3 regions of the Pseudoalteromonas sp. SWYJ118 genome follow, and region 2 is predicted to be linked to each of the others. Evidence: predicted binding sites of a transcription regulator. Region 2 holds the regulator's gene; each other region holds the start of a gene.
What was found. Region 2 encodes sigma-54, which starts transcription at its own class of promoters, with help from an activator protein. Its sites were predicted from a motif close to GTTGGCACGNNNNTNGNNT; they were not measured.
Positions count from the first base shown of each region.

Region 1: I6F48_RS06600 (CsbD family protein) is a predicted target of sigma-54. The motif match lies at 2,971-2,989, and genes of this name have one in related genera.
Region 3: I6F48_RS08705 (DUF1328 domain-containing protein) is a predicted target of sigma-54. The motif match lies at 6,824-6,842, and genes of this name have one in related genera.

Region 1 covers NZ_JADYXC010000004.1:122,526-133,272, reverse strand. The annotation lists gene hrpB (ATP-dependent helicase HrpB) at 1-2,259, opposite strand, end outside; gene I6F48_RS06605 (group II truncated hemoglobin) at 2,343-2,756, opposite strand; gene I6F48_RS06600 (CsbD family protein) at 3,037-3,234, shown strand; gene I6F48_RS06595 (xanthine dehydrogenase family protein molybdopterin-binding subunit) at 3,303-5,564, opposite strand; gene I6F48_RS06590 ((2Fe-2S)-binding protein) at 5,561-6,058, opposite strand; gene I6F48_RS06585 (Ig-like domain-containing protein) at 6,601-9,699, opposite strand; gene I6F48_RS06580 (hypothetical protein) at 9,909-10,664, opposite strand.
Region 2 covers NZ_JADYXC010000001.1:102,036-112,782, forward strand. The annotation lists gene mgtE (magnesium transporter) at 24-1,382, opposite strand; gene I6F48_RS00530 (HPr family phosphocarrier protein) at 1,513-1,785, opposite strand; gene rapZ (RNase adapter RapZ) at 1,828-2,673, opposite strand; gene ptsN (PTS IIA-like nitrogen regulatory protein PtsN) at 2,692-3,144, opposite strand; gene hpf (ribosome hibernation promoting factor) at 3,149-3,436, opposite strand; gene I6F48_RS00550 (RNA polymerase factor sigma-54) at 3,463-4,962, opposite strand; gene lptB (LPS export ABC transporter ATP-binding protein) at 5,032-5,757, opposite strand; gene lptA (lipopolysaccharide transport periplasmic protein LptA) at 5,754-6,299, opposite strand; gene lptC (LPS export ABC transporter periplasmic protein LptC) at 6,289-6,843, opposite strand; gene kdsC (3-deoxy-manno-octulosonate-8-phosphatase KdsC) at 6,840-7,391, opposite strand; gene I6F48_RS00575 (KpsF/GutQ family sugar-phosphate isomerase) at 7,392-8,363, opposite strand; gene I6F48_RS00580 (calcium/sodium antiporter) at 8,367-9,335, opposite strand; gene I6F48_RS00585 (ATP-binding cassette domain-containing protein) at 9,591-10,406, shown strand; gene mlaE (lipid asymmetry maintenance ABC transporter permease subunit MlaE) at 10,406-10,747, shown strand, end outside.
Region 3 covers NZ_JADYXC010000006.1:161,938-172,684, reverse strand. The annotation lists gene I6F48_RS08745 (GTP cyclohydrolase II) at 1-261, shown strand, start outside; gene I6F48_RS08740 (BPSS1780 family membrane protein) at 343-1,131, shown strand; gene I6F48_RS08735 (regulatory protein RecX) at 1,131-1,583, shown strand; gene alaS (alanine--tRNA ligase) at 1,603-4,203, shown strand; gene I6F48_RS08725 (aspartate kinase) at 4,210-5,427, shown strand; gene csrA (carbon storage regulator CsrA) at 5,519-5,710, shown strand; gene I6F48_RS08715 (YcxB family protein) at 5,761-6,228, opposite strand; gene I6F48_RS08710 (hypothetical protein) at 6,361-6,552, opposite strand; gene I6F48_RS08705 (DUF1328 domain-containing protein) at 6,611-6,784, opposite strand; gene I6F48_RS08700 (OadG family protein) at 7,304-7,546, shown strand; gene oadA (sodium-extruding oxaloacetate decarboxylase subunit alpha) at 7,558-9,339, shown strand; gene I6F48_RS08690 (sodium ion-translocating decarboxylase subunit beta) at 9,353-10,483, shown strand; gene I6F48_RS08685 (aldo/keto reductase) at 10,626-10,747, shown strand, end outside.

The DNA.
Region 1 (10,747 bases), on a different contig from region 2:
CAGCTCCATAAGCAGTGGCAGTTTACCGTTGGCAAGCATAGGCGTACTGGTCAAGCCGTAAACTTCTTGCATACGCACGCTTAGCTTTGCGGGGCCATCAAGCTGGTATTCAATTTTTATATTTGAGCCACTTGGCACCGTTAAGCGCAGTGGTAACAGTGCTTTTAAAGCTGTTTGTTGTTGCCAATCAAAACAGTTTTGTAATGCTTCAAAGTAGTTAAACTTTTTAAGCTGCGTGAGCGTTTTAATATCTTCTAAAAACACGCTTAGCCACTGCGCTGCATTTTGAATGAGTTGTTGCTCATTTGTTTTTGGGAATTTATCGGGTAATAAATTACTTGCTAAGCTCATACGTATCAGCAATTGCTGCGCATCAGGTTGCTCGTTAAATAATGCAAAACCGTGTTTAGCAAATAAGTTTAGCCACGCTTTAGCACGCTCGCTCTTATCTAGTTTTTGTTTACTAGGCTGGCTGCTGAGCGTTATAGCCCCGAGCTTTACTTCATCTTGATGAATAAAGCGCGCTGATTTTTCATCAAACTCACAACGAGTAAGTTCACTAAATAAATGCGGTAAAAATTCTTGTAACTCAAATGGGTTAAGCGCGGTGGCTGCAAATATACGCCCTCCTTTGTGCCCGCCCATGGTTGCTATAGCTAAGTAATCGTCGTTGTGCCAGTAATCGGCATTTAACTCAGCACCTGCACCATTGGCAAGTAGGTAACCATTACCGCGTTTTTTAGCGATGCGATCGGGGTACGCCAATGCCACCAGCAAACTTATATAATGCGTATTTAATTCGCTGTTTTCGTCTTTTACTTTTAAGCGGCTTTGCCAATATTTTAACTGCTGCTTAAATACCGGATGTGGTCGTTGCTGTTGGCTATGCAACGCTAAACTCAACTCGTTTGCACTGTTTACTCTACTCTCAAGTAATGCCACTAAATAAATAGCGAGCCTAAAAATACCAGGGAGTTGGTCATCAAGTATTTGTGCTTTTAATAGCATATGCGCCAAACGAATATCAGCACCAAAACCTAACATTTTACTGCCAAGTGGTGTGAGCTTACCTTTGCTATCAATAGCTTCAAGCATGTTGAGCAGGTTACTTGCTTGCTCGCATTGTTGCTCAGTAGGCTTATCAAGTAGGGTTAGCTCATCAATACTGGCTCCCCATTGCTTTGCCTCAAGCATAAGTTGGCTTATGTCTGATATGAGTATTTCGGGATTGTCGTGGCTATTACGTCGCTCAAAGGTTTGCTTAGAGCCCAGCCTATATACAATGCCCGGCTCTATTCGCCCTGCACGCCCTGCACGCTGCACAGCTGAGGAGCGCGATATACTTTGTGTTGTGAGCTCTGTAACCCCTGTTTTTAAATTAAAGGTCGCTGCACGGCGCTTGCCGCTGTCAATTACAATGCGTATGCCTTCAATAGTTAAACTGGTTTCGGCTACATTGGTGGTAAGCACGACTTTGCGCATACCGTTTGGTGCAGGAGCAATAGCGGCTTGCTGATTGGCTTTATCTTGCTCGCCAAATAGCGTTGCTACAGTGCAGTTACTGGGTAAATCGCTAAGTGCTTGCTGCACCCGTAGTATTTCAAATTGCCCGGGTAAAAATACCAATGCACTGCCTGTTTGCTCATTAAGCGCTTGTTTTATTATGCTAGGAATTGCATCAAGCCAGCGGCTTTCATCTTTTATGGGTATGTAGACTTCGTCTATTGGGTAACTGCGACCGCTCGATTGAATTACAGGGCAATCAAAAAACGCAGTGTAACGCTCAGTATCTAGCGTTGCCGACATAAGCATGATGGTTAAGTCTTCACGCAGTGCACTTTGGGTCTCGAGCGCAAAGGCAAGTGAGGTATCGGCTGCAATTGAACGTTCATGAAATTCATCAAATATAAGTAAATCTATATCGCTTAATTCGGGGTCGTTTTGCAGCATGCGTGTAAGCATGCCTTCGGTTACTATTTCAAGGCGCGTATTAGCGCTGACTTTACTCTCGCCTCTAATCCGCAAACCCACACTTTGCCCAACACTCTCGTTTTGGCACTTTGCTAAGTAACTGGCAATATTGCGCGCGGCTAAACGGCGTGGCTCTAGCATTACAATGCGTTTAAAATGCCCGTCGCGCATAAGTTGTAGTGGTAACCACGTAGACTTACCAGCACCAGGCGGCGCTTGTAATAACGTAATAGGATTACTTTGTAATGTAGTAACGAGTTGTTGATATATGTCTTGAACCGGCAGCACAGCTATTTACCCTAAATTGCTTTGCAGGCATTGTAACAAAAAACCAAAGCCTAGCTGCGGCTGATATTTATTAATAATTGCTATTAGCTACCCGACACCATTCTAATTCGATCTGCAGGCACTCGTAATTGATCCATTAAGTAAATTTTAAATGAGGCTTCGTAAGGTTGCTCATCAACCGCTTTTTGCATGCATAAAAGCCATGCATCACTTTGCTCAATTCCTACATGTAAATGTTTATGCGCTTGAGGAATGTTAATACTGCCAAAATGTTCAGCGTATAATTTAGGACCACCTAACCAGCCCGACAAAAAGTAAGCGAGCTTTTTACGTGATGCTGATAAATCTTTTGAATGCATACTCCTTATATTTTCAGCCTCTTTTAAAGCGTCCATATTATCGTAAAACGCATTCACCAATTGTGTAATACCTGCTAACTCACCTGCCATTTTGTATGAGCAGTCATCCACTCCGTATTCACACGTTTTTGTATTCATAACTCACTCAGGTTAACTACTTTGTTTAATACCTGCATATTAGCTTAAAACAAAAATTTAAGAATGAGTTACATCAAAGCGGCGTAACTTATGTCAGCAATAATTACAGGCTGCTATGTATATTTTTTAATAAATAGCGCAATATTAAAAACAAAATCGCTCAACATAAAAATATAACCAACTGATAATAAAAACAATAAAACCATTATTATTCCTTGGTACAAGGCTTGCTACTTTATAACTGACAGTTAATTCACTAACCTAAAGTAAGGATAAACTTATGAACAGCGATCGTATCGAAGGTAATTGGAAAGAACTTAAAGGTAAGGCTCAACAAAAATGGGGCGATCTTACCAACGACGATTTAGATAAAATTGAAGGTAGCCGTACAGAGCTAGTTGGTAAAATTCAGCAGCAATACGGTAAATCTAAAGAAGAAGCAGAGCGTGAAGTTGATGAGTTTGAAAAAGGTCGTTAAACCGCGTTAACCGCTTTTAAAAAAACCGCCATTTGGCGGTTTTTTTGTTTAAGCTGTAGGTTATTTAGCTACGCTTTTAATTGGTTACCAATCGGTAACTGCCTAATGCGCTTTCCGCATGCTGCAAAAATAGCATTACATAATGCTGGCGCATAAACTGGTGTAGATGGCTCACCTACCCCTGCTGGTGGTGCATCGCTTTGTACAATTTCAACGTCAATCTCAAGAGGTGCGTCGCTCATACGCGGTACGCGATAATCATGAAAGTTACTTTGCTGTACACGCCCTTTATCAAAGGTAATACCGTCACTAATTGCAGTGGTAATACCGTAAATAGAGCCACCTTGGGTTTGATTTTTAACGGTGTCGGTATTTACAACCGTGCCCGCATCAATGGCAACCCACGATTTAATTACTTTTAAATCGCCAGTATCCGACACTTCTACTTCAACTACTGTCGCTACGTAAGTTAAAAAGCTTCTATGCGCTGCTATACCTAAACCTCGCCCTTTAGGAAGCTCTCGCCCCCACTTACTCATGTCAGCAACCTTTTCAATAACATGGCGCAGTCTGCCAATATCTAAAGGATAAACCGCTTTATCGCCGCCATAATTATCGTATGTGGCATTTTGCTCAGTTACATCAAGGATTCGGCTTGGACCTATCGTTTCTAATAAATAGTCTTTTTGGTCGCGACCGGCTTTGTGCGCTGCTTCGCCAATAAATGACTGAATAGCAAAGGCATGAAAAATATTTGATACAGAACGCATCCAACCAATTCGTGCTTTGGCTTGCGCATCACCGTTTTCTAACTTCATGTTAGGTGTGTTAATTGGGTTGTCGGTAAACCCTAAGCGCAGTTCAAAGCTCCCTGGCGTAGTCGCCCCTTCTGAAAAGGTAGAGGTGATCGGTGAAAACGCGGTACGGTGTAAATACGATTCTATAGCGCCATTTTTATCTAGCGATGCTTCAATGTGCTGAGCCGAAACTGCATGGTAAAAACCATGTTGTATGTCGTCTTCACGCGTCCATTGCACACGAATAGGCTTGCCTACTTTCATTGAAAGATAAGCTGCTTCTGCTGAAAAATCAGGTTTTGACTTACGCCCAAAGCCGCCTCCTAACATGGTAACGTGAACATTAATTTTGCTCTCATCCATGCCAAGCATTGCCGCCACTGTTTTCATATCGGCTTGTGGATTTTGCGTAGCAGCCCATATATCAACACTGTCTTTGTTGTACATAGCTGTTGCACAAGGCGGCTCCATTGGGGCTTGAGCAAGGTGCGGCGCGTAATAATCAGCTACCAATTTATTGCTCGATTTAGCCAACACGCCCATGGCATCGCCTTTATCACGTATGTTTGCCTGTGGAGTTTGTACTGTTTTTAGTAATGACTTTTTAAATTCTTCTGAATTGTAATCGCCATTTTTGCCATCATCCCACACCACTTTTAATGCTTTACGCCCTTGCCATGCAGCCCATGTGTTTTTAGCTATAATCGCAATGCCACCTTTTGGCTGAAACTGCGGTGCGCCTTTTGGTGCAGGTATTTCAATAACATCTATAACGCCGTTTATCGCTTTTGTAGCACTGGCATCAAACGACTTAACAACACCGCCGACTACCGGCGGGCGTTCAATTATAGCCACCAGCGCTTGTGGTTCGCGTACATCGGCTGCAAATATAGCTTTACCTGTTACTAAATCGGCTAAATCTATGTGCGCCATGCCGGTATTAATGTAACGCCATTCTTTGCGTGTTTTAAGCGTTAGTTTGTCAGCTTCTGGTGGCGTTATTGTAAGCGCTAAGTCGATTAAATCTTTATAAGTAAGCGATTTACCTGAGCTGTGTGTAACAACGTGTTGATTAGCAGTACAGGTTTGTGGATCAACTTTCCAAAACTTAGCGGCAGCGTGCTGCATCATGTAACGTACACTTGCGCCCATTTCACGCAGGCGCTGCATGTTGTAGCGAATACTGCGCGAGCCATCGGTATTTTGATCGCCGTATTTAGGGTCGCCCTTACCCTGAATAACAATAACCTTATCCCACGCGGCTTCCATTTCATCGGCAACTATTTGTGCAATCGCGGTGCGAATTTGCTGACCCATTTCAGAGCGATGGCACGTTATTTCAACCATGCCGTCTGGGCGCAGTGCAATAAATAAGTTTGCGCGTTTTGCCAGCTCAGATGGCTGCTCTAACACACCCGCAATCGCTCTTGGCGCACTGCCTACAAAATAAGTACCAAGTACCAATGCACCTATTGCGCTAGTTTTTAAAAACTTACGGCGGTTTAAATCAAAATATTTATTATCTTGGTTCATACTTCTTCCCCTTGTTCATTTGGGTCAAAATACTGAACACTCGCCATTGTTTTAGCGGCTGATTTAATTGCTTTATGAATGCGCGGGTATGTACCACAACGGCAAATATTTCCCGACATATTACTTACTATTTCATCATCGGTAGGGTTTGGATTGGCAGCTAATAAGCTTGCAGCTTGCATCATTTGACCGCACTGGCAAAAACCACACTGCGGTACTTTATGCTCAACCCATGCTTGTTGTACTGGATGGTCGCCCTGCTCGCTTAACCCTTCAATTGTTGTAATTGAAAGACCCGCTACTGCCGCTACAGGTAATACACACGAGCGCTGAGCTACCCCATCAATATGCACAGTACACGCACCGCACTGAGCCATACCACAGCCAAATTTAGGGCCGGTTAAATTCAATTCGTCTCGGAGATACCATAATACTGGCGTTGACGGATCGCCAGAAAACTCATGTTTATTACCATTAATGGTAAGCGTGATCATACTAAACTCCTTGGCAAAGCGCTTTACAGGAGGGTTCCTTGTTGCGCGAGAACTATTTTTAATTACTTACTATTTTATACTTACTACTTTTAGCCTACCACTTAGATCTGTTTTATAAAAATACTAATTATTAGAACGTTTAAACCACATTGAAATTATTAACGTCTGATTATTAGTATTAGACTAGGGACTGCAGACCTTTTTAGATTGAAGTTCACTCAATCTAGGGGAGATTTAATCGCGGCGGTAGGTTTGTAAACAACAAAGCGTAAATTGCCCCTATGCAGAATCCTCGGGGCAGTGCATGTTAAACCTCGAAAGATAAACAGCCCTAAATAAAAGCCTAAAAACACCCAAGTTAAAACTTACAATATATTTAAGCAAAAATCGTATTAAGTAACCACATCGTTTATTTGCAAAGTTTAGGGTTGTACAATACACACAACAAAAGCAAGCAATAAATCGTTGATTTTAAAAAGATTATTAATAAATAAAAAACCGCCATTTGGCGGTTTTAGATAGTGTAAATAAGCTTTTAACTACTAATTAAAACGGCGTCTACCAAATAAAACCACTGATAGCAGCGTAAGTAAGTAATAAATACTGCCACCTGAGCTAGAGCCTGAATCAGATGATGGAGTCGCTAGCGCAGCAGCTTGCTTACCTTCAACGTTTATAGTCACAGTTTGAACTGCTGAACTATCAAATTTATCTTTAGCTACATAGCTAAACGTTACTACATGATCGGATTCGCTCGTAGGAGTTAGTTTAAACAATCCAGTATCAGGCTCAAATGTTAGAGTTCCTGAGTTTGGCTCTGTTACCACTTCAAATTCAAGTGTATCGTTGTCGCTATCTAATGCTGAAAAGCGACCATTCACTTCACTCTTATAAGAGGTGTTATATGTTACATTTTGAGCTTGTGGGGCTGTATTTGTAAGTTCAATAACAACATTATGAAGCTCAGATTCAACTAAAGAATCTTTCACTGTAAAGCTAACTGATACTGGCTCAACCGAGTCACCACTTGGTGAAAAGGTCACGCTACCTAAAGCAGAATCCATTAACTGAATTTGCCCATGAGCAGGCGAATTTTTAATTTGAAATACTAATTGCTCAGCGTCTTCATCCATACCTTCTAGATTAAAGTTAAGCGGTGTACTCCAATGAGTTTGCAGTGTCATATTATTTGCTGTTGGTGCTGTATTTGTGAGCTCTAACGTTAAGCTTGATAACGCTGAACGTGAACGATCTTTTACTGTGTAGTAACTAAGCTCGTCAATGCCTACAGTCCCCGAAGGTATATAAGTTAGTAGACCCGCCTGTCTGTCGGTAAACTCGACCCTACCCAGAGTTGGTCTCTTATTTAAAACTACATAATCAATATCATCTGATACAGGTAAATCTATTTGTATGCTTTTTAAAACATGATCAGAGTAGCTTACAGCTTCAGGTTTAGCTAAAGGCTCAGCAACTTGATTAGAAAACACCTCCAATGACTGACCTGCCAACAAGGTATAATCAACATTATTATACGTAGAAGTTGCTAACCAACTGTCATTATTATTACGCTCAACAGTGTATGAAACCACATTGCTATCTAGGTTATATTCACCAAACTGATCTGAACACGAATACTGCACAAACCCAGCTCTTACAGACACAATGTTATTTAAAGAGTTTTGGCACACTTCACTAATTAATGTTGTCTGCCCATTTAATGCCACTTTATAAAGTGAGCCGTTATAGGTAGATGCAACTAAAGTTTCTTCTCCATTAATAACAGTGTTAACCAAACCGTTAAAGCTCTGCTCCAAAGCAACTTTAGATATAGTGTTTTCAGAGTAGTCATAACTAATGAGGTAATCACTAACGAGACTAACCACATCTATATTTTCGTTATTAAGAAAGCTTCCAGTTACTATTGAACTCATACCGCCCCAATAAAATCCTAAGCGAGGCGATGTCTTTAATAACTCTCCAGTTTGCCCATTTAATACTTTAAAAAAGGTACCTTCACTTCCTGTATGCTCAGCACCATTACCTACTATTATTTCTAGCTTGCCATCATTATTAATATCTAACGTTGTTAAGGTACTAATGTAGTCTCCGTCGCCAAGATATGTTTGAAATAGCTCTTCACCCGTTTCAGGTGAAAACACCTGTACATTCGCATCGTATATAGCAGAGCTGCCAGCAATAATATAATTCTTACCATCATCAAACAGCTGAGCAGTAGTAACTAAATTATTATTATCCCAATCGTTATTAACGCTTATATTTGTAAGTATTTTTTCATTAGTTTGTGTATCTACTATATGCAAAGCGTTACTGTCACGCTCGGAATAAAGTATATCTAAGCTTCCGTTGTTATTAATATCAGCAAGTGCTAACGCTTTATTTGAGTAGTACTTAATGCCTTTAGCCCACTGTTGAGTTTTGTCATCCGTGTTGTGAATATAAAAACCATCTTCACCTGACGAAGAATAACCTGAGCCCCAAGCAATATTTTGCTTACCATCACCGTTAAGGTCATCTACAACAATGCCCGACACACCATGCTCTGGATTATTAATACTCCAGAACTCAACGCCTGTTGTGAGTGAAAGCGCATATAAACTCCCCCACTGACCATCGCCGTAAACTAAATCGTCGGTACCATCATTATCGATGTCTGCAACTATTACTTTATCAATATCTAAGTCGCTTTGGGCTGTCCATAAAATGCTTTCAGTGCTTGGGCTTAGCATTTCTATGCTGTACCAACTTTGCCCATTAATCACTTCATCTAAGCCGTCGTTATTAATATCAACAGCAATTAAATGCTCGCCATTAATACTTACACTAAGTTGTTTGTGCAGTACAAATTCTGAATTTTCGAATCTATATACCGCACCATCACTAAATAAAACTTCTTTTGCATTAGCCTCAGTAAATGAGCCTGTCACAAAGTTTTGTGGTACGTTTTCAAGTACCGCAATTTCAGATAAATCGAGCGAGTTAAGAACAAAAAGCTTACTGCTTTGATAAACAAAAAGCCCATCTTGCCCATCGTTATTTATATCAAACTTATCTGCTGCTCTTGGGTAATAAAACTCTTTACTTAGTTCTATCTCTTGAGTGACTAAATTAACTTTATGTACTGCGTTATTTTCTAAAACATATAAGTAGTATGTATCTGCCACTGTATCTTTAATTAGCGTGGTATCTTCAATATAGTCATCAAAGTCGTAGCGAGCAGTTACTTCATACGCACCTTTCACATATTCTATAATATTAAAATTGCTCTCTTGGGCGGATATAATGTGCTTACTACCCACACCCGACAAAGGTGCCACGTACAAGCCTTTTCGACCTGTTGAGTTGCCTAACGAAAATTCACGAAATACGCTGCTAAGCTCTATGCTTTCCTCGTCTGAGGCAGCTTGAGTAAGGCTATTATTTTTTATAATTGGCGCGAGTAGAGGTTTTTTAGATAAACTTTCAAAATGAGCTTTATCAAAATTTATTTTTTGATCGTTAATTAAAACAGCATCACCGTAAGTATTTTCTTGAGTGTTTTTTATAGGCTGAGCGTGAGTATTGGCATTCACTGAATACGCGCTCATCATGAGCAACGTAAGGCAAGATAGTTTAATCAATTCCATAATCCTTTGTATTTCTTTATTTAATCACGTCACTACAACTGCAACGTTCCATTAACACGGCATTATATAGAGTACCAACCGGAAATAAAGAGGCGATTAACAAAGTTTTACAAAGGAATAGAAGAATAAAGTAATAACATTTAACTTGCAGCTAAAGCTACTTTTATAGAGATTTTAGCCGCATGCTTACTAATAAAAAGCGATTAATGAGTGCTTATAACATCTTCAGACAACAATCGCTCATCGTCTTTATAAACTTCAAGCCAACCTGGTGGTGATGTATCGCAGCCAATAATGGTTACTTGTAGCACATAACTATAACGACCATTTTTAAACGTATAGTGATGATTCCCGCCGCTGCCCTCAAATGTAATATCGCCATTTAGTAAAACCATATCAGGCTTGTCACTTGGCTTTTTATTAATACCCCACACTGCATACCGAAAATTATGCTCGCCTAAATCATCAACACGAACATGATAGTTAGCCGTTTTCCAATTGAGTACTGGTTTTTCAAAAGTATTAATACTTGCGTGCAAGGATTGTTTATCGTCTTCGATTAAGCTTTTTGCAAGTGCCTGCTCTTTAGTATTTTGTGTATTTACAGCAATAATTTTACCTTCGGTATCTACCCACATAACGCCGTTGTTTAGCATAATGCCGCGCCAACCAACTTTATCCCAATCGGTATCAATGTTTGAACTAGCAATAACTGCTACTAACTCATCATTAAATACTTCATCAAAGCGGTTAATAAACTCTGCTTCATTTTTAATGTCAGGTATGGGATATCGTCGTTTTAGCGGGTAGCGAATATGCGCAGCAATCGCAGTTTTATCCTGCGCTTTAAAAGCAGTAATAACAGGTAAAACGAACTCGTGATATTTTTGCTCAAGAGCAAATGTGCTAGATGTGAAAAGTAGGGATAAGCAAAGCAATATATAATGTAAATACTTCATTTGTAGTCCTTTAATTTAAAGTTATTGAAAATGAATAAATTACAAGTGGACGTATAGTCCAAGCTTGAAACTCTTAGCCTCCG
Region 2 (10,747 bases):
AGTTATTTGCAAAAGTTTCTAACTTAAACCAGCAACCAAGTAGCAGTACCTAAAAAGGCGAATATACCCACAATATCTGTCACCGTGGTTAGCACCACACTCCCTGCAAGTGCTGGGTCTATATTCATTCTTTTAAGAATAATAGGGATACTCGCACCAGCAACACCTGCCACCACTAAGTTCATAAACATAGCGAAGGCGAGTACGCCACCAAGCATAAAGTCCCACTGCCATAGGGCAATAACACCTGCTATTAACAACGACCACAAAACACCGTTTAACGCGCCAATAGCAAGCTCTTTCATCATCAAGAAACGTTGGTTTGTTTGATTTATATGACCTACCGCAATACCACGAATAACAAGCGTTAATGATTGGCTACCTGCAACACCGCCCATAGAAGGGACAATACCGTTAAGTACAGCTAAAATAGGTAAAACATCTAAAGTGCCTTCAAAAAAGCTAGCTACAAAAGCAGCTGCAAGTGCAGTTAGTAAGTTGACACCTAACCAAACTGAGCGTTTTTTAGAGCTTTTTAGTACTGGCGCAAAGGTATCTTCTTCATCATCAAGGCCGGCTAAGCCCAATAAACTATGCTCAGCATCTTCGCGGATTACGTCAACGATGTCATCGATAGTGACACGGCCAAGGAGCTGATCGTTATCATCGACTACGGGGGCCGATATCCAATTATGACGTTCAAATAATTGCGCGACTTCACTTTCATCCATTGAGATTGGAATGGATTCACAATCTTCATCCATTAAATCGCGAACAATCTTTTCTGGCGGGTTAGTTAATAATGTACTCAGCGATAAAGCGCCTATAAAGCAGTTATGCTTATCAACAACGTACAAGTCATCGGTACCTTCTGGTAACTCGCCACGTAGCCTAATATACCTAAGTACAACATCAAGCGTAACGTCAGGGCGAATGGTCACCGTATCGGTGTTCATTAGCGCGCCAGCAGAACGCTCTTGATACGAAAGTGCTTGTGTTGCACGTTCACGGTCTTGAATGTCCATCGCGCTAACAACGTCTTTATAAACGGTGTCCGGCAGACTACGTAATACTTCACCTAAGTCATCGTGGCCCATATCTTCTGTTGCGGCTGCAATGTGCTTAGGTTCCATTTGGGCAATAATGCCTAAACGAACATCTTCTGATAGTTCTTCAAGAACATCGCCTTGCACATCAGGATCAACCAACTGCCAAAGGAGTCGGCGAATTTTATGCGGTGATGATTCTAATAATAATGCGGTATCACAAGGAGCTGTTTTTGCGAGCATGCGCCTAACTTGAACAAATTGACCACTATTGAGTGACTTAGTCACCTGTTTTAGTTGCTGTAGTGGGTAATCTTGTTCAAAAGCTTCAGGCATTGGCGTCCTTTATAAATTTTTATATTATTTTATGGGGAGAGGTGAGTTAACTGGCGTCACTAACCGTATTTATTTTATATATCTGTTTTAGTTGGGGCATTAGTAATGCGAGCATTATTTTTATAACTGTTTATTCTTGTTCATTAAAACGTTGTGCTATTAATTCTCCAACAGCATGTAAAGCTTGCTCAGAATCGGGGCCTTTGCATACAACTTTTACTTCTTTGCCTTGGCTACTTTCAAGTAACATTAGTGCAAGTACGCTATCGCCTGCGGCTTCTTTGTCATCTTGAAATAATGTAATTGTCGCATCAAACTGCACTGCCAATTGGGCAAGCACGGTGGCTGCTCTGGCGTGCAATCCTAATTTGTTTTTTATTAAAAAAGTGTCTTCACAATGCATAACTTACTCTACTTAAGCTGAACAGGTGATTATTCAGCTATATTATTTTTCTTGTTCGCGATGGCGAATTTTCACATTGGGATGTGTCATTGCAAAACTTTCACCGATAGTTTGCGCTAAATATACAGAGCGGTGTTGCCCGCCTGTACACCCAATGGCAATGGTTAAATAACTGCGGTTATTTCGCTCTAAGTGCGGTAACCACGTTTGTACAAATGTTTGAATTTGCCATGTGAATTTTTGCACTATGCTGTGATTGGCCAAATAATCTTTAACAGGTTGATCTAACCCATTTAAAGGTTTTAATTCAGGTTCCCAATGTGGATTGGGTAAAAAGCGTGCATCAAATACGTAATCTGCTTCTTTTGGTATACCGTATTTAAAACCAAACGATTCAAACGTGACAATCAGTTGCTTATCTTTTTTACCTAAAATCTTTTCACGAATAGATTCAGCAAGTTGATGAACGCTTAAATCAGTTGTATCTATCATAAAGTCGGCGCGGGTGATTAATACATCAAGTAATTCTTTTTCTTTTTTGATGGCTAAATCAAGAGGCAACGAGTCAATTGATAGTGGGTGTAATCTACGAGTTTCAGAAAAACGTTTGATCAATGTTTGATCGTCGCTATCTAAATAAAATAACGTAGGTTTTGCAAAGCCAGGCAAGTATTCAAGAATATCGTTAAATTCATCTTGTTGTTTAGGGATGTTACGCACATCAATGCTAACAGCAATTTTATCATAGCTATCAGACACACTGCGAACTAATGAAGGAAGCAAGTTAACTGGAATATTATCTACGCAATAATAACCTAAATCTTCTACAACGCGTAAAGCAACCGACTTTCCAGAACCAGAACGGCCGCTTATGATAATTAACTCCATTTAACACCCTTTATAAAACTATGATTGATTGACAATAACTTGGTAAAGCTCAGTATCTGATTTTGCACTGCGTAACTGTTTACAAAAATCTTTGTTGTTTAGTTTATCAGCAATGGTTGCTAGAGTCTTTAAGTGCTGCTGGTTATCGCCATCTGGTACGATGAGTGCGACGAAAATATCAACAGGGCGATTATCGATCGCATCAAAATTTATTGGAGTTTCGCTAACGAGTACTAAAGCCAAAGGCTCTTCTGCACCGCTCATTCTTCCATGAGGAATGGCAATGCCACGCCCTATACCTGTACTACCCAATTTTTCTCTGCTCATTAAAGCATTAAGAATATCTTGTTGCGGTAAATACGGAAGTTTGTCGTGAGCAAGTTCGCTAATGAACTCTAAAATTCTTTTTTTGCTATTAAAAAGGACCGCAGCTTTGCTGCAGTCCTGGCATATAAGTGAGCTTAATTTCATCATATTAGTGTCGAGCAAGCTTCTCTTTGTGTTTAATTACTTGTCGATCGAGCTTGTCGATCAACGAGTCAATGGCGGCATACATATCTTGATGTTCTGTAGAGGCAAATAGCTCAGCACCGCTTACGTGTATGGTGGCTTCTGCTTTTTGATTTAATTTTTCTACATCGAGAATGACATGAACATTATTAATATGATCAGAGTGTCTTTCTAGCTTCGCAAATTTGGTATTAATATAGTCTCTTAGTGAATCGGTTAATTCTACGTGACGACCAGTTAAGTTTAGTTGCATAAGCATTACCCTCTTTTTTTTGCGTCTTAAATCAAACTTTTACGCTGATTTGACGGTGGAATAGCCAGAGATTCGCGGTATTTTGCGATTGTACGTCTCGCTACTTTAATTCCTTGCTCAGCCAATATATCCGCTATTTTGCTATCACTCAATGGTTTTGCTGAGTTTTCTGCTGCGATTAATTTTCGGATAAGCGCACGGATTGCTGTAGATGAACATTCACCACCGTTTTCGGTGCTTACATGGCTTGAGAAAAAATATTTAAGCTCAAATATACCACGGGGTGTGTGCATATACTTTTGGGTTGTTACGCGCGAAATTGTTGATTCGTGCATTTCTACCATTTCAGCAACATCATTTAAAACCATTGGTTTCATGGCTTCAGGACCGTGTTCAAAAAAGCCTTGTTGTTGCTTAACAATACAATTTGTCACTTTTAATAGCGTGTCGTTTCTACTTTCTAAGCTTTTAATAAACCATTTAGCTTCTTGTAAATGCGAGCGAATAAACTGGCTGTCACCACTGGATTTTACAGTGCGAGACATTGCCGCGTATTGGCTATTAACACGAATTTTAGGCATGCTGTCTGGGTTTAACTCAACAACCCAGCGGCCTTTAATTTTTTTAACTGACACATCAGGAATAACATACTCAGATTCTTCTCTTACAATAGTATCTGCAGGTTTAGGGCTAAGAGTATGTATTAATGTCATTACTTCCTTAAGCTCTTCTTCTTTGAGCTTAGTTTTCTTCATTAATGTACGATAGTCACGAGCAGCTAATAAATCAATATGCTCGGTTAAAATCATTTTTGTTTCATTAATGTAAGGTGTTTCTTTATCAAACTGGTTAAGCTGAATACACAAACACTCTTGTAAACTACGTGCAGCAATACCAACAGGATCAAACAGTTGGATGCGTTTTAATACAGCTTCAATTTCATCAAGTTCGACTTCGTTATCATCTTCGTTTTCTTGATTAAAGCTTTCTAAAATCTCTTCGCAGCTTAGTGTTAAAATACCTGAATCATCGACGGCTTCTACAATAGCAATAGCAATAGCTTCGTCTGTAGGGCTAAATGGCGTTAGTTGTAACTGCCACATTAAATACTCATGGAGCGTTTCAGTAGAGGCGCCTTGGTATATTGATTCGTCTTCAGGCATCGGACCCGATGATGCTGCTGGGGCGGCACTCATGTACTCATCCCAACTAACATCCATAGCCATGTCGTCACTTAGCGTGTCTTTTGCAAGTGCTTCACCACTATCTTGTTCGTATTCGCTTGGAGCATCATCGGCAGATGCGCTAACAGTTATGTCATCTGTATCTGCTTTTTGCTCGTTTTTACCTGCAGCGTCTTCTGAATAGTCTGCTTCTTCAACCTCTAATAGCGGGTTGCTGTCGAGAGCTTCTTGTATTTCTTGCTGGAGATCCAATGTACTGAGTTGCAACAAACGAATAGCTTGTTGCAGCTGTGGAGTCATTGTAAGTTGCTGGCCCATGCGCAGCTGTAGTGATTGCCTCATGTATCTCTAACAATCCTTTTATGTTGTTATAATTAATACTAGCAGATGCTTAAAGACATGGCGTAAATGTTACAGCCTAAATTGCTCGCCTAAGTAAACATCGCGTACTGTTTTATCATTTAATACGTGTTCTGGAGTACCTGATGCAATCAGCTCCCCATGAGAAACAATGTAGGCTTTTTCACAAACATCAAGGGTTTCTCTTACGTTATGATCGGTAATTAATACACCAATCCCACGATTTTTAAGATGTTCTATTATTTTCTTTATGTCTAATACCGAAATCGGGTCAACACCTGCAAATGGTTCATCCAGTAATATAAATTTAGGATCTGCTGCCAGCGCACGTGCTATTTCAACACGACGACGTTCGCCACCCGACAATGCCATACCTTGGCTATCACGAATGTGTTGTATGCTAAATTCATCTAATAATTTATCGAGAGTGTCTTCTCTAGCTTGTTTATTTAACTCTTTGCGCGTTTCTAAAATGGCCATTAAGTTTTGATAAACAGTCAGCTTTCTGAATATTGAAGACTCTTGCGGTAAGTAGCCAATGCCTAATCTAGCACGACTATGCATAGGTAAAAGAGTAATATCGTTATCGTCTATCGATATTTTACCTTTGTCGCTAGGTACAAGTCCTACTATCATATAAAACGTGGTAGTTTTACCTGCGCCGTTAGGGCCAAGTAAGCCAACAATACTGCCAGCTTTGACTTCAAGGCCGACGTTTTTTACAACTTCACGGCCTTTATAGCTCTTTGCTAATAGCTCTGCTTTTAATGTGCTCATGGTTGACCTTTGTCGCTTTTTTTACTTTTTTTAGTCTCGATTGGTACTAAAATTGTGTGAACGCGGTCAGTTGAGTTTTCATCTTTTTCGGCACTGATTAGCTGCTGCTCTATATCGTAGGTAATGCTTTTAGCATTTATTTTTTGTCCCGCTTGCGATACTTGTGCATTACCAACAAGCGTTAAAAAACGCTTAGATACATCATAACGTACTTCGTCAGCACTGGCGCTCATAGTCGTGCCATCTGATTGCTTTTCTTCAAAGTGCGCAGGGCTACCTGTAGCAATTAATAATTGTTTATTATCGCCAAGTTCATCGCGTTTATGTACTTCTAAGCGGTCGGCTGTGATACGGCGGTTACCGTGAATAATTTCAACGTTTTTCTCAAAAATCCCGACATTAGCTTTTAATTGACCTTCTTGCTTATCGGCGCTTATTGAAATTTGATTTGCAGCCGGTTGCGTGTTTTGCTCTGCAGCACTACTATTAAACGCTAGTATAAGTGTAGGAATAATAAGTGATTTTAATATTTTATTGGTCATAATATATGGTTCGCGTATGGTTAATTAGTTTTATCACTTCGGTTTTTAAGTCGGCTTCTAGGCCTTTACCAGTGATTTTTAAATTGGGTCCAGTGATGATAACGGGTTGCTCCGAACGCATTGTTAATAGCTTTATATCTACCTGAATATTATCAGCATTGATTTTGTCTATCATGGCGTTATCGGTTAAGTTTTTGGCAACCACATTGCCTTCTAAAATTAATTGTTTGTCTTCGTATAATGTTGCTTCGTCTGCATTTATTTGCCACGTTTGCTTTTCGTTATATAAAGTAAAAATAGGTTTTTCAAAAAACGTAAAACCTAATTGTTGATATAGCTCCATTTTAGCCGCAGTGACTTTGTGGCTAATTTTACCTTGTTCGTCATAGGCTGTTTGTTTGAGTTCTATGGCTATGTAATCAGGCTTGGCAATAACTTCAGGCTCAGTCTGAGGCACAATATTTGTTTGTGTAAAATAAGGGTACCAAAGCCAAACCATACAGCTAATGAATAAAACGCTTAATATTATGCGCGCTGCATTCATGAACTAGTGCCTTGTGTAGTCAATGCTTTACCATTTTCAAGCATAAGTAAGTCGGTGAGCTCTCTTACTGCACCAAAGCCGCCAGGCATTTGCGTTACATAGTGTGATAAACGTTTAATAAGTGGATGGGCATCATTTACTGCAACAGCAAAGCCGACTAATTCCATAACGGGCATGTCAGGACCATCATCACCGATATAAGCAATTTGTTCATCGCTAAGGTTGAGTTTGTCTTTTAGCTCTTGATAGGCAATGAGCTTATTTTCTTGGCCTTGATAAATATGCTGTACGGTTAAGCTGCTCATACGTTGTTGCACTATTTGTGAATGACGACCAGTAATTACAGCCACTTCAAAGCCACTGTTTATAAGCGCTTTAATGCCAAAACCATCTTTTGTATTAAATGCTTTTAGCTCTTCACCTTGATTACCAAGGTAAATACGGCCATCAGAAAATACACCATCAATATCGCATATAAGTAGTTTTACTTTTTTAGCGCGTGCTTTTGCATCATCGCTCAGCGGTTGATAGAGTTCTTCAAATTGCATTTATAATACTCCTGCTTTTAATAGGTCTTGCATGTTTAATGCGCCAATAGGTTGGTTTTTCTCATTGACGACGATTAAGCCATTTATACGTTTGTGTTCCATAATATTAAGCGCTTCAGCAGCCAAAATATCTTGCGTAGCCGTAGTGCATGACTTAGTCATAACAACATCTATTTGTGTTGTATGAATATCAATTCTTTGCTCTAAAATACGACGCAAATCGCCATCGGTAAATAATCCCACGAGCTGCTGATTTTCATCAACAATGGCTGTCATACCTAAACCTTTAGCAGACATTTCAATGAGGGCGTCTTTAACTGTTTGTGAAACGCTAATAATAGGTGTATTTGCGCCGCTGTGCATAACATCTTTTAAAGTAAGTAATAAACGCTTGCCTAAACTACCACCTGGGTGAGATAGCGCGAAGTCATCAGCTGTAAACCCGCGAGCTTCTAATAATGCAACTGCCATGGCATCGCCCATCGCAAGCGTTGCAGTGGTACTTGATGTAGGAGCTAGACCCAATGAACAGGCTTCTTTTTCTACTTTAATGCACACATGCACATTAGCAAGGGTCGCCATGGTTGATTGCGTATTGCCAGTCATCGATATCATTTTGGCACCAAGTCGTTTTAAAACAGGAATGATATTTAAAACTTCGCTGGTCTCACCTGAATTAGAAATAAGCATAACCACGTCATTTTTAGTGATCATACCTAAATCACCATGACTTGCTTCACCAGGGTGAACAAAAAATGCTGGACTGCCAGTGCTTGCAAGGGTTGCTGCTATTTTATTGCCAATATGACCTGATTTACCCATACCAATGACAATAATACGGCCTTCACAGTCGTACATTAATTGGCATGCGTTATGAAAATTCTCATCTACATATTGTGCAATATCACTAAGTGCTTGGCGCTCAACATCTAAAACGCGAAGGCCTTGTTCAATAAAATTTAGCGTTGCCATTATTTACCCTACTTGACTAAAAATATACCCTTGGTAACCCAAAAACGCTATTAGCAATAAGCCGCCTTCTACTCTATTGATACGTTGGGTGCCTCTAAAGTTCAATGACATAATAATTAGGGCAAGTGTTGCACCAATCATAATTAATACGTCTCGACTTACTAATGACGGGTCAATTGCAGAAGGGTTGATAATACCAGCCAGTGGTAATACAGCTAGAATATTAAATATGTTTGAGCCAACAATATTACCTAGTGCTAAATCGTCTTCATTTTTAAGTACACCCGCAATAGAAGCGGCAAGTTCTGGCAAGCTAGTACCAATGGCAATAATTGTTAAACCAATGACTAGGTCGCTTAAGCCAAAGTATTTAGCAATATCGACAGCTGAACCTATTAAAAAATGAGAACTAACAGGTAGGAGTATCATGCCGACTACTAACCAAAATACGGCCTTTTTTGTAGGTACATTGCTAGGTACGTCGTCGCAGGCTTCTGAGACAAATGGGTCATCTTGGTTTTTTGCACGCATAGATACAATAATTAACCCACCGATGAATACGATAAAGCCAACTAAAAGCGCAACACCTTCATTAAATGAAAAGTAGTTATCTGAAAACACATACCAAGTAACTAAAGATACGAGCATCACCAATGGCATTTCGCGTTTTAACGTACTAGATGAAACTGAAAGAGGGCGAAATAAAGCCGTGATACCTAACACAAGTAAAATATTTGTAATATTAGAGCCAACAGCATTACCAACGGCTGTGTCTGTTTTGTTAGCCAGTGCAGCAGATGCCGAAACCATCATTTCGGGTGCTGAAGAACCCATTGCTACAACGGTCAAACCAACAATAAGTGTAGGCACTCCAAAGTTTTTAGCAAGAGCCGCAGCGCCATAAACAAACCTGTCTGCACTCCAAACAAGAGCTGCAAAACCAAGAATTAAAATAACAAACGAGGTAACCATTGTGTTAAGCCAGTTATACAAAATACAGATGGCGCGAATAGTAACAAAAGCCAAGATGAAAGTATAAATAAAAGAGTAAGGTCAACTAGGTGGCAACATTGCTTTAAAACAGCTAATTTAAAAATTTAAGCCGGGGTTAAGCTGTTTTGAGCGAGTCTTATAATCCTTTTTATGGGTGTATTACAAAATCTTACGAATTGTTTTTTCCATCTTTGACAAAAAAGCTTTAAAATAGGTGCACTAGTGAACATTTTTATGGAGAGCGACTTGTCGCAATCAATAGTAGAAGTCAAGGATGTTAGCTTTTCGAGAGGCAATAGAACCATATATAAAAATATGAGTTTTAGCGTTCCTAAAGGTAAAATTACTGCGATCATGGGGCCAAGCGGAATTGGCAAAACCACTATGTTGCGTTTAATTGGTGGTCAGCTTAAACCAGATTCAGGTGATATTTTATTTGAAGGTGGCAGCATCCCTAAAATGTCTCGCAAAGAGCTATACGAAGCACGTACTAAAATGAGCATGCTTTTTCAAAGTGGTGCGTTGTTTACTGATATGTCGGTATTTGACAATATTGCGTTTCCTATAAGAGAGCACACAAAGCTAAGTGAAGACCTTATTCGATTAGTTGTATTAATGAAATTACAAGCGGTTGGACTGCGTGGCGCTAAAGATTTAATGCCCTCTGAGTTATCGGGTGGTATGGCAAGGCGTGCTGCACTTGCGCGCGCTATAGCGCTTGATCCTGAGCTAATCATGTACGATGAACCATTTGCAGGGCAAGATCCTATTTCAATGGGCGTATTGGTTAAGCTAATTAAGTCGCTTAACGAAGTATTGGGTTTATCGTCTTTAATTGTGACGCACGATGTGACGGAGGTAATGAGTATTGCCGATCACGTTATAATTATCGCCGATCAAGGGGTAATTGGTTGTGGTACTCCTGATGAAATGCGCAATCATGAATCTCCTTTAGTTCAACAGTTTTTAAAAGGCTTGTCGGATGGTCCAGTACCATTTCATTTTCCGGCTCAAGCTTATGCAGATGAACTGCTTGGAGAAAAAGCATAATGTTGGATTTATTTCAAAAGCTAGGGCATAAAACGCTAGGACGTTTTGCGGCTCTTGGCCGTTCGGCTTATATGCTGTTTAGTGCGCTAGCGCATGTTCCTAATTTTAAAAAAGGCACACCGTTACTTGTTCGCCAACTTTATATGGTCGGTTCGCAATCGTTGCTGATTATTATGGTGTCGGGTTTGTTTATCGGCATGGTGTTGGCTTTACAGGGCTACACCGTATTAGTTGGTTATGGCGCTGAGGATAGTTTAGGGCCGTTAGTGGCACTGAGTTTATTGCGAGAACTGGGCCCGGTTGTTACTGCATTACTATTCGCAGGACGTGCAGGTAGCGCA
Region 3 (10,747 bases), on a different contig from region 2:
CATTTAGGCTTTGCTGATGATTTACGTGACTTTTCGGATGCTGTGTTAATGCTTAATGCGCTTAATTTAAGCCACGTTAAATTAATGACCAATAATCCTAAAAAGCTTAACGCATTAAAAGATGCCGGTATTAATGTTGACTCGGTTGTGGGCACGCATGCGCACATTAAAGCGGGTGTTGCGGGTAATAAATCGTACCTAGAAACAAAAATTAAGCATGGCGCGCATATGTTAGATATTAAGAAAATTAAAAAACCTTAATCATTTAATTACGTTTCGTCTATTAATACCCCCTCACGCCAAGTTATACTTGGCGTGTTTCGTTTTAAATTAAGAGCAAGTATGTCTACACAATTACGAATTTTTAAAGCCGATGCAGGGCTAAAGTGGTTAAAAGCCGGATGGCTTATTTTTAAAACCCAGCCAGCAACCTTTATTTTTATGCATTTATTTATTGGCATTGTAGGGCTGCTGTCTTTATTTTTACCTTTACTGCAAGTTGTGGCAGCGCTAGCTACGCCATTTTTAACCGCAGGCTTTTACCAAGCGGTGCTTAGTAAGCAGCAGGGCGGAAAAATTATGCTAGCCGATATTCTCAAGCCATTTACGGCTAAGGGAAATCGTTTAGGGTTACTACGTTTAGCACTTTACCAAATGGGTGCGGGCATTTTAATGGCGCTACTCGCTAATGGCTTATTTGCCGATGCAGTGGCTGTTATGAGCCAACCAGGACTTGATCCAAATGTAGCACTTGAGCAAATGCTTGATAGTATTTCGGGCGCGAATGTCATTTTGTTTTTTATGGCAATGCTAATTTACTTAACAGCGTTTGCTTACGCTGTACCGCTTGTTTATTTTAGTAAAGAAACACGTATTTTAACGGCACTTAAAAAATCGTTAATGGTGTTTTATCATAACATTTTGCCACTTGGCGTTTTTGGCCTTATTTGCGCATTATTTATGGCGCTTTCGATGTTCTTATCGTTCTTACCACTGTTGATTTTAATGCCAATTTGCTACATTAGCTTTTTTGTATCTTATCAAGCCATTTTTATGCCTGTTGTACCACCAAGTGACGACATTAATGTTAAGCCACTTAGCAGTGAAACAAGCGGGCGTTTTGACGCTTAATGGATGATAAATTAAAGCAAAAACTAAAAAACTATGTACTTTGGTTACTAGGGCGCCAAGAATATTCGCGTCGTGAGTTAACGCTTAAGCTACAGCAAAAAGAAGCTACAGAAGAGTTTATTGAAACGCTGCTTGATTGGTGCGAAAAGCATAATTTTATTAACGAGCAGCGATACTGTGAAGGCTTTGTAAGAAAACACATATTTAAATGCCACGGGCTTAAGCGAATACAAAGCGAAGCTATGGGCAAAGGGATTGATCGTTCGCTACTTGAATTGGTAGTAGAGGAGCTTGAAGTAGATTGGTTTGAGCTTGCGCAGGATGCGTACAATAAAAAATATTCGAATACACCGGCCGATCTCGATTACAAAGACAAAGCTAAGCGCGTGCGCTACTTAATGTATCGGGGTTTTAGCTACGATGAAATTAATTTTGCAATGCAAGCACAGTAAATACAGGTGAGACTTTCAAATGCAGCACATGACTACCGCACAAATTAGGCAACAGTTTTTAGACTTTTTTGCCAGCAAACAACACCAAGTTGTACCTTCAAGCTCGCTTATTCCGGGTAACGATGCCACGTTGTTATTTAACAATGCCGGCATGGTGCAATTTAAAGATGTATTTTTAGGCGCAGAAAGCCGCCCTTATACACGTGCGACTAGCTCGCAGCGCTGTGTACGTGCTGGCGGTAAGCATAACGATTTAGAAAATGTGGGCTACACTGCTCGCCACCATACATTTTTTGAAATGTTAGGTAACTTCAGCTTTGGTGATTACTTTAAGCAAGAAGCTATTAAGTTTGCATGGGAGTTTTTAACTGAAGAAGTAAAACTACCAAAAGAAAAGCTTTTAGTAACTATTTACCACGATGACGAAGAAGCGTTTGAATACTGGTCAAAAGACATTGGCTTATCTGAGGATCGTATTATTCGTATTGCTACCTCAGACAACTTTTGGTCTATGGGGGATACCGGTCCGTGTGGTCCGTGTTCTGAAATATTTTATGATCATGGCGAACACATTTGGGGCGGACCTCCGGGCTCTCCAGAGGAAGACGGCGACCGTTTCATCGAAATTTGGAACCTTGTATTCATGCAGTACAACCGTCAAAGCGACGGCACAATGTTGCCTCTACCTAAGCAATCTGTTGATACGGGAATGGGCCTTGAGCGTATTTCTGCTATTTTGCAGGGCGTGCATTCAAACTACGAAATCGATTTATTCCAAGGCTTAATTGCCGCTGCTGCAAGTGTTACTAATGCACAAGACATGGACGATAAATCACTACGCGTAGTGGCGGATCATATTCGTTCGTGTGCGTTTTTAATCTCAGACGGTGTTATGCCATCTAACGAAGGCCGTGGTTATGTACTGCGCCGTATTATTCGTCGTGCTGTGCGCCACGGTAACAAGTTAGGTGCACAAGGTTCGTTTTTCTATAAATTAGTTGCTGCGCTAATTGAGCAAATGGGTCAAGCGTACCCTGAGCTTGCTAAGCAACAAGAAATTATTGAAAAAGTATTACGCATTGAAGAAGAACAGTTTGGTAAAACACTTGAGCGTGGCTTAGCTATTTTAGAAGAAAGCTTAAGCGACCTTAAAGGCGATATTATACCGGGCGACTTAGTATTTAAACTTTACGATACGTATGGTTTCCCTGCTGATTTAACAGCCGATGTTGCGCGTGAGCGCCAGATGACAATTGATCATCAAGGCTTTGAAGAGTGTATGGCTGTACAACGTAAAACAGCGCAGCAAGCAGGTAAATTTGGTGCAGATTACAATGACCAATTAAAATCAGATAAACACACTGATTTTAAAGGTTACGACAGTACACATTACAGCGCGACCGTTATTGAAATTTTTGCCGGTGGCGAAGCTGTTCAGTTATTAGAAGATGGTCAACAAGGTATTGTAGTACTAGACCGCACACCGTTTTACGCTGAATCAGGCGGTCAAACGGGTGACACGGGTACTATTACAGTTGCTGGTGGCGAATTTAATGTTACTAATACCACTAAGCTTGGTAATGCTTTTGCTCACCACGGTACTGTACAAGGCCGTATTGGTGTTAATGACAAAGTTGACGCAACTATTGATGATACGCGCCGCGACAGCATTAAGAAAAACCACACAGCTACGCATATTTTACACGAAGCATTACGCCAACTATTAGGCGAGCATGTAGGCCAAAAAGGCTCGCTTGTTCAGCCTGATCGTTTACGTTTTGACTTTTCGCATTTTGAAGCGGTTACTAAAGATGAGCTACGTGAAATTGAGCGTGTAGTTAATGACGAAATTCGTCGTAACTTTGCACTTAATACTGAGCTTATGGCTATTGATGATGCTAAAGCGAAAGGTGCTATGGCATTGTTTGGCGAAAAGTACGATGACGAAGTACGTGTAGTTACTATTGGCGACTACTCTATTGAGCTTTGTGGTGGTACTCACGTTGAGCGCGCTGGCGATATTGGTTTATTCAAAATTGTATCTGAAAGCGGTATTGCCGCAGGTGTTCGCCGTATTGAGGCCGTAACTGGTGCAGATGCTGTAGCGTACGTTAGCGAGCAAGAGCAACAACTTAGCGATGTTGCAGCTTTAGTTAAAGGCGATAGCGCATCGGTACTTGAAAAAGTAACTGCGTTGCTTGAAAAATCTAAAGGCCTTGAAAAGCAAATTGCACAGCTTAGCGATAAGCTAGCAAGTGCAGCGGGCGCGTCTTTACTTGATTCGATTGTTGAAATTAATGGCGTTAAGTTACTTGTAGCTAACGTTGAAGGGACTGAATCTAAAGCGCTTCGCGGTATGGTTGATGACCTTAAAAACAAGATTGGCTCAGGTGTTATTGCACTGGGTGTTGCCAGTGGCGACAAAGTAAGCCTAATTGCCGGTGTAACTAAAGACTTAACAGGCAAAGTAAAAGCCGGTGAGTTAGTTAACCACATGGCAGGCCAAGTAGGTGGTAAAGGTGGCGGTCGTCCAGATATGGCACAAGCCGGTGGTAGTGAACCACAAAACCTTGCTGCTGCACTAGATAGCGTTACAGCTTGGTTAACTGAGCGTACTTAAGCCTAAGTGGCGCTTATTGTTCAAAAATTCGGTGGCACTTCGGTCGGCTCAATAGAGCGAATTGAAGCGGTCGCCGACCTTGTTGTTAAAACCAGACAACAAGGGCATCAAGTGGTTGTGGTTCTCTCTGCTATGTCGGGAGAAACCAACCGCTTAATTAATCTCGCCAAACAAATTGATACTCGCCCGAGTAGCCGTGAACTAGACGTACTAATTAGCACTGGAGAGCAGGTTTCTGTTTCGCTCCTTGCTATGGCTATTATTAAACGTGGCCACTCTGCGGTGAGCTTATTAGCCGATCAAGTCAATATTCTAACCGACAACATGTTTGGCAAAGCCCGTATTGCGGAGGTTGCTGCTACGCGCTTAAAGCATGAGCTTGAACATAACCGTATTGCTATTATTGCAGGGTTTCAGGGGCGTGATGTTGAGGGTAACATTACAACACTTGGACGCGGCGGCACCGATACATCGGCTGTAGAAATAGCCGCAGCTATAAAAGCTGACGAATGCCAGATCTATACCGACGTTGACGGCGTATATACTACAGATCCTCGTGTTGAACCTAATGCTCGCAGAATGAGCCAAGTTACCTTTGCCGAAATGCTAGAGCTGGCAAGTTTAGGCGCTAAAGTTTTGCATATTCGTTCAGTAGAAGCTGCAGGTAGACACAATGTGCCACTTAGGGTGCTTTCGAGCTTTAATCCTGACGAAGGTACATTAATAAGTTTTGAGGAGAGCGATATGCCAAGTAAGGTTGTATCGGGAATTGCGTTTAATCGTGACGAATGTTTAATTAAAGTAGAAGGTGTGCCAACAGGTACTCAATATCTTTCAAAAATATTGAAACTTTTTGCTGATAATGGCATCGAAATAGATATGATTAATCAAGTTAATCATATCTTTGAAAAAATAGACTATGCTTTTACTGTGCACTCGAATGATTATCTGCAAGCACTTGAATTATTGAGCGAAGATCAAGCTCAACTTAGTGCTCAAAATATAAGCGGATTACCAACAGTAGCTAAAGTTTCTGCTGTTGGAATGGGTATGAAATCGCATTCTGGTGTAGCAAGTTTATTTTTTGATGCATTAGCGCAGGAAAATATTAATGTGGTTTTAGTCTCGACTTCAGAGATTAAAATTTCAGTTTTAATAGATGAAAAGTACCTAGAGTTGGCTGTTCGTGCATTACATAAAGCATTTTTAACAGAAAATGGATAGATTGGGAGTTTTTACTTACTTTTCAGTCTAATTTTCATTAGTATGTTTAAGCGGAATCTTATAATTTTTATTGGAACATGGGAGCAAGAGAATGCTAATACTAACTCGTAGAGTAGGTGAAACCCTAATGATTGGTGACGAAGTAACAGTTACCGTTCTAGGTGTTAAAGGAAATCAAGTTCGAATCGGTGTTAATGCACCAAAAGACGTATCAGTGCATCGTGAAGAGATTTACATGCGCATACAAGCTGAAAAGTCGAACCCTAATCCGGGCAATGCTTAATCAACACGTATACGTAGTTGAGCAATTAGCTCAACTAGACTAAAAGCCACTCACTGAGTGGCTTTTTTGTTTATAAAAGCGAGTATTTCAGGGGTTAGTATTTGTTTTGAAATGTACTGCATTCCGCTTTTATTTTTAATAATAATACCTTGCTGAGTATCTATTACTTCGCTTATGTTTTGCCAAGTTAGCTCAAAACTTTTGTAATGATTAGCCGACTTAATGCCTTCTTCATCAAAGGTAAGTGTTACCTCAGAGCCTGACGCTCTGCTGAGCATTTGTCTGGTTACCCACCAAGGTCTGCGATAGTAAAAAGCGACGCACTCTAGTACACCTAGCATGATCATAAACGATCCTAAGTAATGATCGTTTAAAACATAAATGCCAAATAAACCAAGCGCAACGAGGAGTACAAGTAAAAAGTACTTAGGTTTGGCGCGCTTACTGTAGGGGAGTGACTCGTCAAAGCACTCGTAAAAGTAAGGTTTATCTAGTGTGTAGGTTGTTGTAAATGCCATATTGCCTTGCTTTAAATATCGTTTTTTTTATTTTAACAAGCTAGCCGCTAAATGAGCAGCTTTATAGTCAGTGATTTTATTACAGACACAAAAAAACGGCCCTAAGGCCGTTTTTTAGCGATACAAGAAGAATTAACAGTTAGTTTCTTCAGCGTTTACGCCTTCTTTAACATTTTCACATGCATCTTCTACTTTGTTTTGCACGTCAGTTACTGCTTCGTCAATACGTTCGCCTGCGTCTTCTGCATGATTGTCTTCACAACCCATGATAAAGAAACTTGCGAATAGACCGATTAGTGCTGCTTTTACAGTTGTTGAATTCATAATGTAATTCCTTGTAAGTGTTAATTAAATTTTAGTGTTTGTTAGTTGAATGCTTTATCTACCTGGGTGATTTACCACGTAGTGCACCTGAAACTAATGAGATCACTAAAAGTACTAAAAATATAAAAAATATAATTTTTGCTATACCAGCTGCGGCACCTGCGATGCCACCAAAACCTAACACTGCAGCGATTAAAGCAATAACTAAAAATGTAATTGTCCAGCGTAACATTGTTTTCTCCTTGGTTATCAAATTTGCTCACAATAACTAATGCCAGTTATATGCCAAAGTTTATTTTTGTTTTATATCAAGTGGTTATGGTTTTTAACTGTGTTTTTAGTTATTAGTTAGTTAGTAATTTTTACGCTTTGTTATGTAAGTTATTCACACTGTTACAAGTTACCGGTAAATATTCACTAAAAATAATCTTTTTGGTAAGACCAATTAACAATTGGTGTGTGTTTTTGTACTTATTATAAAATTTGGCGGTTATTTTTATTAAGTTGAATAGTTAATTAACAACTTCCATATAACTATTAGCTATAGTCGTTATTTTCTGTATGTATTGTAGGGCGCATGATTGCTGGGTTATGGCATGTAAATTTGTTGAGTGTTATGTTGTTTATAGTTTAATTGGTTTTACCAATTTACAAGATGTAGACAAAGCGACTAGTTTTGTTATTATCCAGTGAATAAATATTTAATTAAATCGATTTTTTATTTTCGATATGGGTTTCAAGGGGGAGAAAAATGGATATAGGTGCTCTACTCACAACGGCTGGTAGCTTAATGCTAACTGGTATGGTTGGGGTGTTTGTATTTCTGTCGATATTAATTGGTGCAGTAACGCTTATGTCTAATTTGGTGACGCGCTATAGCGAACCAGAGGCATCACCAGCTAAATCACCGTCTTTTAAATCTCAAGGTGTGCCTAATGAGCACATCGCTGCTATTAGTGCTGCCATTGCTCAGTACAAATCAAATAATAAATAAGGGGCACACACATGGCTAAATTAAAATTAACAGAATTGGTATTACGCGATGCGCACCAATCATTGCTCGCAACACGTATGCGCCTAGACGATATGCTACCTATTGCTAGCAAGCTAGATGATGCAGGTTATTGGTCTATTGAATCGTGGGGCGGTGCTACATTTGATTCGTGTATTCGTTATTTAGGCGAAGATCCTTGGGAGCGTATTCGCGCGCTTAAAAAAGCGATGCCTAATACTAAACAGCAAATGCTATTACGCGGTCAAAACCTATTAGGCTACCGCCATTACGCTGATGATGTAGTTGAAAAGTTTGTAGAACGCGCACATAAAAATGGCGTTGACGTATTTCGTATTTTCGATGCAATGAACGATGTACGTAACCTAGAAACAGCGATTAAAGCGGCTATAAAAGTAGGCGCACATGCTCAAGGTACTATTTCGTACACGGTAAGTCCTGTTCATACGCTTGATATGTGGCTGACTCTTGCTAAGCAATTAGAAGATTTAGGCTGTCACTCAATTTGTATTAAAGATATGGCGGGTTTATTAAAGCCGTACGATGCTGAAAAACTAATTAAAGCACTTAAGGAAACCGTGTCGGTTCCTATTGCTATGCAGTGCCACGCTACAACTGGTTTAAGTACTGCGACTTATCAAAAAGCGATTGATGCAGGCATTGATATGCTTGATACCGCTATTTCATCTATGAGTATGACTTACGGACACACAGCAACTGAAACTATTGTATCGATAGTTGAAGGAACTGAGCGCGATACTGACCTTGATTTAAATCATCTAGAAGAAATTGCTGCTTACTTTAGAGATGTACGTAAAAAATATGCGGCATTTGAAGGTAGCTTAAAAGGGGTTGATGGTCGTATTTTACTCGCTCAAGTACCTGGTGGCATGCTTACAAACATGGAAAACCAACTTAAAGAGCAAGGCGCGGCAGATAAGCTTAATGAAGTTTTGCTTGAGATCCCACGGGTACGTGAAGATCTTGGTTTTTTACCTTTAGTAACACCCACGTCGCAAATTGTAGGCACTCAAGCAGTACTTAACGTGCTAACCGGTGAGCGTTATAAAACAATTACTAAAGAAACTGCTGGCGTATTAAAAGGTGAATATGGCTTAACACCAGCACCAATGAATAAAGAGCTACAAGAGCGTGTGCTTGATGGAGCAGAGGTTATTACTTGTCGCCCTGCAGATAACATTGCACCAGAGCTTGCAACGCTTGAAGCTGAATTATTAAAAGAAGCACAAGAGCAAGGTTTAACACTTGCTGATGAGCAAATTGATGACGTACTAACTTATGCATTATTTCCGCAGGTTGGTTTGAAATTTATTAAAAATCGTAATAACCCTGATGCATTTGAGCCTATTCCTACCGTTGAAGATAAGAGCAATAAGGCAGCACCAAAATCAGGATCAAATAATAACAGCGTTAAAGCTGAGCAATACAGCGTAAAAGTAGATGGTAAAGTTTACGACGTAGTAGTGGCGCAAGGTGGTGAGCTAAAAGAAGTAACATTAAAAGACTCTGAGCACATTCCTCAGTCTGCTTCAGTTGCATCAGGTGAAACACTTAATGCACCGTTAGCAGGTAATATTTTTAAAATTAAAGTAAAAGCTGGGCAAGTTGTTAATGAAGGTGATGTAGTGATTATTATGGAAGCCATGAAAATGGAAACTGAAATACGCGCAATGCATACCGGAACTATTGCCGAAGTGTTGGTTGGTGAAGGCGATGCTGTAACTACCGGCGACGCTATGATTGCATTAGCTTAGGAGTAAATAGAGGATGGAAGGTATTTTAAACCTCTGGAATGCGACAGGCATTGCTAACTTTACAATCCCATCATTAATTATGATTGCGGTAGGGTGTTTATTACTGTTTTTAGCGATAGCTAAAGGCTTTGAACCACTATTATTACTACCTATTGGTTTTGGTGCAATTTTAACAAATGTACCAGTGGCAGGTTTGTCAGACCCAGGTGGGCTTTTGTATTACGTTTATTACGTGGGTATTGATACGGGGATTTTTCCGTTATTAATATTTATGGGAGTAGGGGCGCTGACCGACTTTAGCGCGCTTATTGCAAACCCACGTATGTTGTTATTAGGTGCGGCTGCACAGTTTGGTATTTTTGCTACTTTGTTTGGCGCAATATTATTAAATTATGTACCAGGTTTTGAGTTTACCCTACAGGATGCATCAGCTATTGCCATTATTGGTGGTGCCGATGGGCCAACAGCAATATTTTTAGCATCAAAACTGGCACCTGATTTACTTGGTGCAATAGCGGTAGCCGCATATTCATACATGGCTCTTGTACCAATTATTCAACCGCCAATTATGCGTGCGTTAACAACCCCAGAAGAACGTAAAATTAAGATGCCAGAGCTTCGCAAAATATCTAAAAAGGAAAAGATTATTTTCCCTCTTATGGTGCTTAGCTTAACGGCTATGTTTTTACCGGCTGCTATACCGCTTGTAGGTATGTTTTGTTTAGGTAACTTAATGCGAGAGTCGGGTGTTGTTGATAGATTAAGTAACAGTGCTCAAAACGAAATCATCAATGTTACAACTATATTTTTAGGTTTAGCTGTAGGTTCAAAGCTTGCTGCAGATAAGTTTTTAACTGTTGAGACGATTGGTATTTTAGTGCTTGGCGCACTGGCTTTTGCAATTGGTACTGCATCTGGCGTATTTATGGCAAAAGGACTTAACCGCATATCTAAAACACCTATAAACCCATTAATTGGGGCAGCAGGTGTATCGGCTGTGCCAATGGCGGCACGAGTAGTTAATAAAGTTGGCCTTGAAAGCAACCCACATAACTTTTTACTTATGCATGCTATGGGACCCAACGTAGCGGGTGTACTTGGTAGTGCAGTTGCTGCGGGTATTTTATTAGCACTTGTTGGCTAATAATTAACGTGGTAGTTAATAAATGATTTAGCGCAGTTTACTGCGCTTTTTTTTGTTCTTAATTTGTTCACCGCTAAATGGTTTCTTGTTCAGCGCTTTTTGTTTACAGTAACAGCTCTTCAAAATTTTAAGGATAGTTATCATGCTTCACACACCTTTAGCAAAGCACTTACCTCATGTTAGTAAACTTGTATTCGGATGCATGGGTCTGGGAGGCGGTTGGAATAAAGACGCAATCACTGATGCACATGTTAAGCAAACTCA